DNA from 2 places in the Arthrobacter sp. W4I7 genome. Region 1 is predicted to be linked to the other one. Evidence: riboswitches for the same ligand, from Rfam matches in the RefSeq annotation. Region 1 holds a riboswitch; the other holds the start of a gene.
What was found. Region 1 has a riboswitch for thiamine pyrophosphate ahead of QF047_RS00560 (ECF transporter S component). Riboswitches for the same ligand answer to the same signal wherever they lie in the genome.
Positions count from the first base shown of each region.

Region 2: linked by a shared signal. The riboswitch ahead of QF047_RS06135 (FAD-dependent oxidoreductase) and the one ahead of QF047_RS00560 (ECF transporter S component) in region 1 are both predicted to bind thiamine pyrophosphate.

Region 1 covers NZ_JAUSXU010000001.1:126,813-131,221, reverse strand. The annotation lists gene QF047_RS00570 (energy-coupling factor transporter transmembrane protein EcfT) at 1-68, opposite strand, end outside; gene QF047_RS00565 (ABC transporter ATP-binding protein) at 65-1,618, opposite strand; gene QF047_RS00560 (ECF transporter S component) at 1,618-2,241, opposite strand; TPP riboswitch at 2,306-2,445, opposite strand; gene QF047_RS00555 (heme-degrading domain-containing protein) at 2,518-3,060, shown strand; gene QF047_RS00550 (hypothetical protein) at 3,137-3,346, shown strand; gene QF047_RS00545 (DUF4383 domain-containing protein) at 3,426-3,905, shown strand; gene QF047_RS00540 (iron-containing redox enzyme family protein) at 3,972-4,409, shown strand, end outside.
Region 2 covers NZ_JAUSXU010000001.1:1,320,298-1,324,706, forward strand. The annotation lists gene QF047_RS06125 (RNB domain-containing ribonuclease) at 1-1,291, opposite strand, end outside; gene thiE (thiamine phosphate synthase) at 1,376-2,113, opposite strand; TPP riboswitch at 2,141-2,259, shown strand; gene QF047_RS06135 (FAD-dependent oxidoreductase) at 2,254-3,633, shown strand; gene thiS (sulfur carrier protein ThiS) at 3,630-3,866, shown strand; gene QF047_RS06145 (thiazole synthase) at 3,869-4,409, shown strand, end outside.

The DNA.
Region 1 (4,409 bases):
AACTTGCTCAGCGGATTGGCCCGGGTCAGCAGGGCGCGGTTTCCCTGCAGGTTCAGCTCCCGCCTCATGATGCCACCGTCTGCGCCGCAGCGATTCGCAGCTCCGTCCCGCCCAGGGCCGCCGTGAATTCGGCATCATGGGTCACCGAGACCACCGCAGTCCCGGCGTCCAGCAGTTCGGACAGGAACGAGGCCAGCTCGGCCCAGGTGTTGGCGTCCTGGCCGAACGTGGGCTCGTCCAGGACCAGGACCTGCGGATGGGCAGCCAGGACCGTAGCCACGGAAAGCCGCCGTTTCTCACCGCCCGAGAGCGTATACGGGTTGGCGTCAACGAGCTCCGTCAGCCGCAACCGCTCCAGCAGCTCGTCCACCCGCTCCATGCCGTGACCCAGATGCCGGGGGCCAAACCGGAGTTCGTCCAGCACCTTCCCCGTGACGAACTGGTGCTCGGGCTCCTGGAAAACGGTGCCCACACGCTCGATCAGTTGTTCCGCCTTCCACTGGAAAGGATCAATCCCGGCACCGCGGCTGAGGGCCAGGGTGGCGGAGACCTTGCCGGCAACCGGCTCAAGCAGTCCGGCAAGGGTCAGGGCGAAAGTTGATTTTCCTGCGCCGTTGGGTCCCGTGACGGCCAGCGCCTGTCCGGCCCGGACCTGCGCGGTAATGCCTTGCTGCACGGGTATGGGCGGCAGCTTCCGGAAACCCTTGCGGCGGGCCCGTTCACGCGAGACCGCCAGTTCCTCGGCGGCGAGCAGGAGGTCGCCGGTTCCGGAAGCGGGTTCCGCCCGGCGACGGGTTTCCGGAACATAGCCGGGCACCCACACCCCGGCAGCGGCCAGCATGCTCCGGGCCTCACTGAACACGCGGTCCGGCGGCCCGTCCAGAAGCACAGCTGGATCGGTGGACGAGCCGGGCTGCAACACCACAATGCGGTCCACCAGGTCCTTCCACACGGACACCCGGTGCTCCACCACCACCAGCGTCGCCCCGGTCTTCTCGAGGCAACGCCCCACGGCGTCGCGGACCTCGATCACCCCCGCGGGGTCCAGGTTGGCCGTCGGCTCGTCGAGGAGGATCAGCCCGGGCCGCATGGCAAGGATGCCCGCGAGCGCAAGCCGCTGTTTCTGCCCGCCGGACAGGGCCGACGTCGGATGGTCCAGCGGCAGGTGGGACAGGCCGACGTCGGCCAGCGCCTCGTGCACGCGGGCCCAGATTTCGTCCCGGGGCACGGCAAGGTTCTCCGCGCCGAAGGCGACGTCGTCACCTACGCGTGAAAGGACCACCTGCGTCTCGGGGTCCTGCTGCATGAGGCCGGCGCGGCCCCGCTGCTCGCGCGGGTAGGCTCCGCCAACCAGCAGCGAACCGGACTCGTCGGAATCGCCCGCCTCGCCGCCGTCGTCGTTTACATCGCCCAGGACCCCCGCCAAGGCATGAAGGAGGGTGGACTTGCCCGCTCCGGACGGGCCGAGGAGGAGCACGCGCTCCCCCGGTTGGATGTCCAGGTCAAGGGCATGCACCGCGGGTTTGGCCCTGCCGGCATGCCGCCAGCCCCAGCCGAGGGCGCTGATGGCAGCCGGGCGCGCCGCAACCGGAGTCCCGTGCTGGGAGGTAGCGGTCATCAGGAGAAGACGGGCTCCGTTGCTGCCTTCCGGGAGGCGAAGGAGCTCAGGACCCCGGTCTTCGCGAGGCCGCGCGTGGCGACCCAGGACAGTGCGCCGGCAATGATGGCGCCCGAGATGGCCGTGAAAATGATGTACGCCAGCTTGTCCCCGCCCGAGTAGGCGATGTTCCAGCCCCACGGCGCGAAGGAATCGTTCAGGCCGCAAAACAGCCCGGCGCCGGCCCCGGCAAGCAGGGATACCGGCAGGTTGAACTTCCTGTACACGAAGATGGCGAAAATGATCTCTGCACCCAGGCCCTGGACGAAGCCGGAGAAGAGCACGGAGGCGCCGTACTGTGACCCCATCAGCAGTTCACCGGTGGCGGCCACGGTCTCGCAGAACAGTGCTGCGCCCGGTTTGCGGATGATAAGCATGCCCAGCGCGGCCGGGATCATCCAGCCGCCGGCGATCAGGCCGGTCAGAGGCGGGTAGACGGCGTTCATGGGGGCCGAGACTGCGGCGGCCCCCTGGGACCAGGCCCAGAAGATGACTCCGCCGGCGATGGCGATCAAGGCTGCCACCACGATGTCCACAACGCGCCAGGACTTGCTGGTGGTCTTCTTTACTGCTGTTGTTGCCATGCGATCCTCCTGAGGAACAGGAGGGGAAAGTGGACCGGCCGGCCGCTGCTGCCGCGGCCGGACACACTTCGAGAACTCGACTCCCTTGCGCCGGTACTAACCGGATCAGGTTCGAGGGTCTGCGGCTGTCCGCACTCTCAGCGCCCACCTGCGGATCCTGGCATGGCCAGAACTGCCGACGGCGGCGCTCCCCTGTCGTTGAATGATTCTGTAGGTAAAACAATGCCCTGATGGGCGTGGTCCAGTTTACACCGGAGGAGGGGTAGATTGTGGGCCATGACTGCCAATTCGCGGGATATGACTGAGTTCGATCCCGACTCGGATGACACCCAGCCGGAAGGCTCCCTGCAAACGCTCATCGCCCGGATCGAGGGTGAAATCCGCGAGCTCCAGTTCCCCCGGTTCTCCATGGACGATGCGCTGAACCTGGGGCTGTTGCTGGTGGAACTGGGCAAGGAGGACCAGCTCCCCATCGCCATCGACATCACCAAGGGTGAACAGGTCCTGTTCCATGTCGCCCTGCCGGGCGCCACCCCGGACAACGAGCACTGGATCCGGGCCAAACAGCGTACCGCTGCCCGGTACGAGGTGCCGTCCCTGCTGGTGGGGCTCCGCGGACGGCTCCGCGGCGGACGGATTGAAGACCAGGCCTGGTTCGACCAAAGCCGGTACGCAGCCCACGGCGGCTCCTTCCCGGTCTATGTCACGGGGGTGGGCGCGGTAGCCGCCGTGACTGTTTCGGGGCTTCCCCAGGTGGAGGACCACAACATGGTGGTTCGGGCCCTGCGCGAAGTCCTTGGTTCCATGGGCGCGGACTGACGCCGGGCGTGGGTGAGATCGGACCCGGGGAGAGATCAGGCCAGAGCTGACGTCGGGCTTTGGCGGGGAGGGCATCATGAGCGGTCCCGTGGAGGAGAACCTGGTGCGGGCGGCGGTGGACAAAGCCGAGGACGAGATGATCTTCATCGGCCCGGACCACCCTTACTACCCGCTGCTCGCGGAACTTGTGGCCGCCGTCGGGATGGCCTGGCAGCAGGGGTACGAGCAGGGCCGCCACGGCGGGCGCCACCCGAACCCTTATACGTGGAAAAGCCCGGAGGAGTGAGGGCGGGCGGGAAGCGTGCTTAGCTTTTATTAGTAATCATGCTTACTATGTTGTTCCCGGCTTTTGAGGAGTACAGGTTATGGCGGTCAGCACCCAGGCCACCGCAGCGAGGACCGGCCTGCAGAAGGCCACCCGAGCCACGGGCGCAATTTTCCTGCTGCTGGGAATTTTGGGATTCATTCCGGGCGTGACCGCCAACTACGGTTCCCTGCGCTTCGCGGGGCCCGGCTCTGGAGCGGAGCTGTTCGGCATCTTCCAGGTGTCCGTGTTGCACAACGGCGTCCACCTTTTGTTCGGTATCGCCGGCCTGGTGATGGCCAGGACGCACCGGCAGGGGAGGAACTTCCTCATCTACGGGGGCGTGGCCTATCTGTTCCTGTGGCTCTACGGATTGTTGGTGGGTGATGACCTGCCGGCGAACTTCCTTCCTGAAAACAATGCGGACATATGGCTGCACCTGGCATTGAGCCTTGCCATGATCGCCCTGGCCATTCTGTTGTCCCCGCGGACCGTCCCCGGCAGCGCCTCGCGGGACCCCGACGCGGCGAACGAGACCTGAACGTCCATAAGACCGGCTGTCGAAGACGCAGCACCGGTAGCAATTCCCCCCGCCCAAAGGAGCATCATGAAGATCCCGGAACCCCGAGGTCCTATCAGCAGTACCCTGTTCACGACCCTCGCCCACGTGCCCGGCAGCGCTGAGGGAGCCGCCGCCGTCGAGGAACTGCGCCTGCTGGCCACACCCGGGGCGGCGTCATCCGCTGACATCGTCGGGGACGACGACGTCCAGCTGGCCCTTTTCTGCCTTTACGAGCTGCACTACTCCGGACTTGTTGGCGTCAGCGATGAGTGGGAGTGGGAACCCGGGCTGATCCAGGTCCGCCGCCTTCTTGAACGGCCTTTTGAAGTGGCGCTCCGGACTGCCGCGGCATCCGCTGCCGGAGAGATCAACGTACCGGCCGCTGCGAAGCTGACCAGTGACGCCGTGGCGGACATCCTTTTCGGACTGGCCGCCGGTGACACCGGGCCCAGCGTCTCCCGCTTTGTCGCCAAGAAGGCGACC
Region 2 (4,409 bases), 1.2 Mb from region 1:
GCGGCTTCGACCCGGAAATAACAATTGCTTCGAACTCCTGGCCCACGTGGTTGACCAGCAGCGCAGCCTCCACCGTGTCCAGGGCCATCCGCTCCATCCGCGACGCCAGCTGGTCCGAACCGGCCATGATCTCCGGCAGGGTTGGCAGCGCTTCCCGCGCCCAGCCCGGCACCTTCCCGCCGTTGCTCAAGGCCTCGCAGATGACCAGGACAAAGCGGTCAACCAGGCGTCGCAACGGAGCAGTGGTGTGCGCGTAGGCGGCACCGATGGCGGACTGGACGGCCTCTTCCGGCACGGAACCGTCAAAGGCTGTGTAGGCGGCGCCGCGGAACAGCATGCCGGCGGAGTGCATGATGGACAGCTGGCGGGGATCGGTGGGGTCCAGGCTCCGCAGGTATTCCCCGTAGTTGACTTCGCCGTCCCAGGGCTTGCCCAGGGCTTCGGTCTGCAGCCGGAAATGGTTCAGGGAGCGCTCGTCCGGGGACGGCATGGTGCGCAGGATGCCCACCTTTCCCGTGAGCATGAGGCGGGCGGCCGTCATTCCCGTCAGCAACGAGATCTGCGCGTTCCAGTCCTCCACGGGAAGCTGGGGAGCGGCGTCAATCCGGTAGCCGCCGTCGGGCAGTTGGACGATCTCCTGATCGGGCATGTTCAGGCTGGCGCCCCCGCGGGCCCGCTCCAGCTCCACACGCTTGAGCCCCACCTCTTTGAGGAGCCGCAGCACCGGCGGGGCGGTCCCGGCGTCGAGTTGGGCCTGCGCGCCCTTGTAGCTGAGCTTGGCCCGGCTGCGGATACGTGCCCGCCGGACGGCGGCAGACGTGACCTCGGCGGCACCGTCGAGCCGGAAATCCCAGACGAACGCAGAGCAGTCCTGGTCAGGAAGGAGGCTGCCGGCCTGCTCACTGATGATTTCCGGATGCAGCGGGATCCGTCCGTCCGGGGCATAGAACGTCTGCCCGCGGCGGCGTGTTTCCGCGTCCAAAGGTCCGCCGGGGGTCACGAACGCCGGCACATCCGCGATGGCGTAAAGCACGTGGTACCCGTCGGCGTCGGGCTCTATGAACAAAGCCTGGTCCAGGTCGGTGGAGGACGCAGGATCGATAGTGACGAACTCGACGGCGGTCAGGTCGTAGGCGGGAAGCTGCAGGGCTTCCACGGCTGCTTTGGCGTCCGCCACGGCCTCGTCCGGGTACGGGCCGGGCAGCTCCAGCTCGGCGCGCAGCGCACCAAGTGCCGCCTCGAGCGCGTTTTTGTGCTCGTGGACGTTGGGAGCCAGCCGATGGTGTGACACGAAAATCAGCCTAACTCGAATTCCCGCCATAATGCAGGCATCCTGGCCGGGAGCGGACCAGTGCGAAACGCTGCGTCAGGAGCCTCAGGAAGCGGGGGCGTCCAGGGCGGCAAGGAGTGAAGCGGCGGCGGCTGCCGGATCGTCGGCTTCCGTGATGGCGCGGACCACCACGATCCGCCGGGCGCCCGCTTCCACCACTTGCTCCACGTTGCCGTGGTCGATACCGCCGATGGCAAACCAGGGGACACCGCCGTCGGCCTGTCCTTCCTGCGCCGACGCGCGCGCAGCCCCGGCAGCGTACTTCACCAGCTCAAGCCCCACGGCGCTCCGTCCCGGCTTGGTGGGGGTTGCCCACACCGGGCCAACGCAGAAGTAGTCCAGCCCCGCCGGACCGGCGGCCGCGGCGAGGGCGGCGTCCACTTGCGCGGGAGCGTGGCTTGACAGGCCGATTGCCGCGTTGCCGTTGAGCAGGGTGCGGGCGGCGGCCAGGGGCAGGTCCTTCTGGCCAATGTGGAACACCGGCGCCCCGGACAGCACCGCGATGTCCGCCCGGTCGTTGACAGCCCACAGCCTGCCATGCCGCTCCGCGGTTTCCTTCAGGACGGCCAGGAGCTCCAGCTCCTCGGCGGCCTCGATGGATTTGTCCCGGAGCTGGATGATGTCCACTCCGCCGGCAAACGCGGCATCCACGAACTGCCCGAAATCGCCGCGGTCCTTCCGGGCATCCGTGCAGAGGTACAGGCGCGCCGTGCTGAGGCCATTGCTGATCTTGGTAGTGCTGAGGACATCGGTTGCGGCGGCAGGAGTGTGGGACACATTCATGGGGGCAAGCCTAGTTCCTCTACACTTGCCTCGTACTGCGGGAGCCTGCGGCAGCTGTCACAAAGCGCCGGGCTGAGAGGGCGTCAGAGCCGACCGCTTGACCTGATCCGGCTAGTACCGGCGTAGGGAAGGAGACACACTTGGGCGCACCATCCAAGCCCGGCGCAGCGGAACAGCTATCTGCGCCTGCCGGCGCCATCCGCGCCGATGTCGCCGTAATCGGCGGCGGAGTCATCGGCCACGGCATCGCCTGGGAGGCGAAACGCTCGGGACGTTCCGTGGTGCTCATCGATGACGCACCGGGCTCCGGGGCCAGCTGGGCTGCCGCCGGAATGCTGGCCCCCGTCAGCGAGCTGCACTACCAGGAGGAGGACCTCCTCGAACTGATGCTGGACGCTTCGGCCCGCTGGCCCGCATTTGTTGCCGGCCTCCGCGCCGCATCAGGTGCTGATCCGGGATACATCACGACGCCGACCCTCGCCGTGGGCGCCGACGCCGCCGACCGCCGTGCGCTGATGGACCTGCGCGCCGTGCAGCAGGCCAACGGACTCACCGTGGAACCCCTCACCGTCCGCGAAGCCCGCAAACGGGAAGCGCTGCTTAGCCCGGCCATCGCCTGCGCACTGGACACCCCGGCAGACCACCAGGTGGACCCGCGGCTGCTGGTGGATTGCCTCCGCCGCGGCCTCGCTGACTCCGGCAGCGGGAACGGAACCCGCAACGAAGGTCCCGGCAGCGGGATTGAAGGCAGCGGCACGGCAGCAGCCAGCGCCGTCGACGGCTATGCCGTGCCGGACAAGGCACAAGCGCTGCTGTGGCAGGACGGTGCGGTTGCGGGCGTTCAGCTTGCCGGCGGGGGAACCGTGCTTGCCGGCGAAACGGTCGTGGCGAACGGGCTGCACGCTGCAGAACTGGAGTCCCTGCCCGAGGGCCTGCACCTTCCGCTGCGGCCCGTCTATGGGGACATCCTGCGGCTCGCAGTGCCCCCGCATCTGCGGCCGCTGGTGACGTCCACCGTCCGGGGGCTGGTGCATGGCGTTCCGGTGTATATCGTTCCGCGCCGGGACGGCACCGTGGTGATCGGGGCAACGCAGCGCGAAGACGCACCGTCCGCCGCCGGCGCAGTTTCCGCCGGCGGCGTCTACCAGCTCCTCCGCGACGCGCAGGTGCTGCTTCCCGCCGTCGCCGAACTTGAACTCCTGGAGTGCACCGCCCGGGCACGCCCCGGAACGCCGGACAACGCACCGCTGCTGGGCCGGGTACCCGCCCCGGACGGCGCGGGCCAGGCTGGCAAACACGTTCGCGGCCTCATCATCGCCACCGGGTTCTTCCGCCACGGCGTCCACCTGACGCCGGCCGCCGCCGCCATCTGCCGGGACCTCCTGGACGGCCGCGAGGACCCCCGCTGGGCGCCCTTCAACCCCGCCCGCTTTGCCGGCGCCGCAACCGCCCGCGCCGCAACCACCCCCATCCCAACAGGCCGCCTGAGCCACCAACCGCCGACAAAGGAAACAGTATGAACATCACCTTGAACGGAACGCTGCACCCCGTGCCGGACGGTGCTTCCATCACGCTGCTCGTCAGCCAGGTCACCGGCCGGCCCCTCGGTGCAGACGGCCAGGCCACGGACGGGCAAAAACTCGGCGTGGCCGTGGCACACAACGCCCAGGTAGTACCGCGCAGCCAGTGGTTCGCCACCGCGCTCGCGGACGGCGACGAGGTTGAACTCGTCACGGCTGTGCAGGGAGGCTGACCATGAGCGAAACCACTACCGCTGCAGCCCCCTCCGCGCTGCAGGATCCGCTGGTCATCGACGGAGTGGAACTGGAATCCAGGCTCATTATGGGCACGGGCGGCGCGCCCAGCCTCGACGGCCTGGGCGCAGCGCTCCTGGCCTCCGGCACGGGCCTGACCACGGTGGCTATGCGCCGCTACTCTCCCGCGGAGACGGGCTCGCTGTTCCAGCTGCTGGTGGACCACGGCATCCGGGTGCTGCCCAACACGGCAGGCTGCTTCACCGCCCGGGACGCCGTGCTGACAGCCGAGCTGGCCCGTGAGGCGCTGGAAACCGACTGGGTGAAACTGGAAGTCATCGCGGACGAACAGACCCTCCTGCCGGACGCCGTCGAACTGGTGGATGCCACCGAACAGCTCGTCAACAGGGGCTTCAAGGTGTTCGCCTACACCAACGACGATCCTGTCCTGGCCCTCCGGCTCGAGAACCTCGGGGCCACTGCAGTGATGCCGCTCGGGGCGCCCATCGGTACGGGCCTGGGCATCCTGAACCCGCACAACA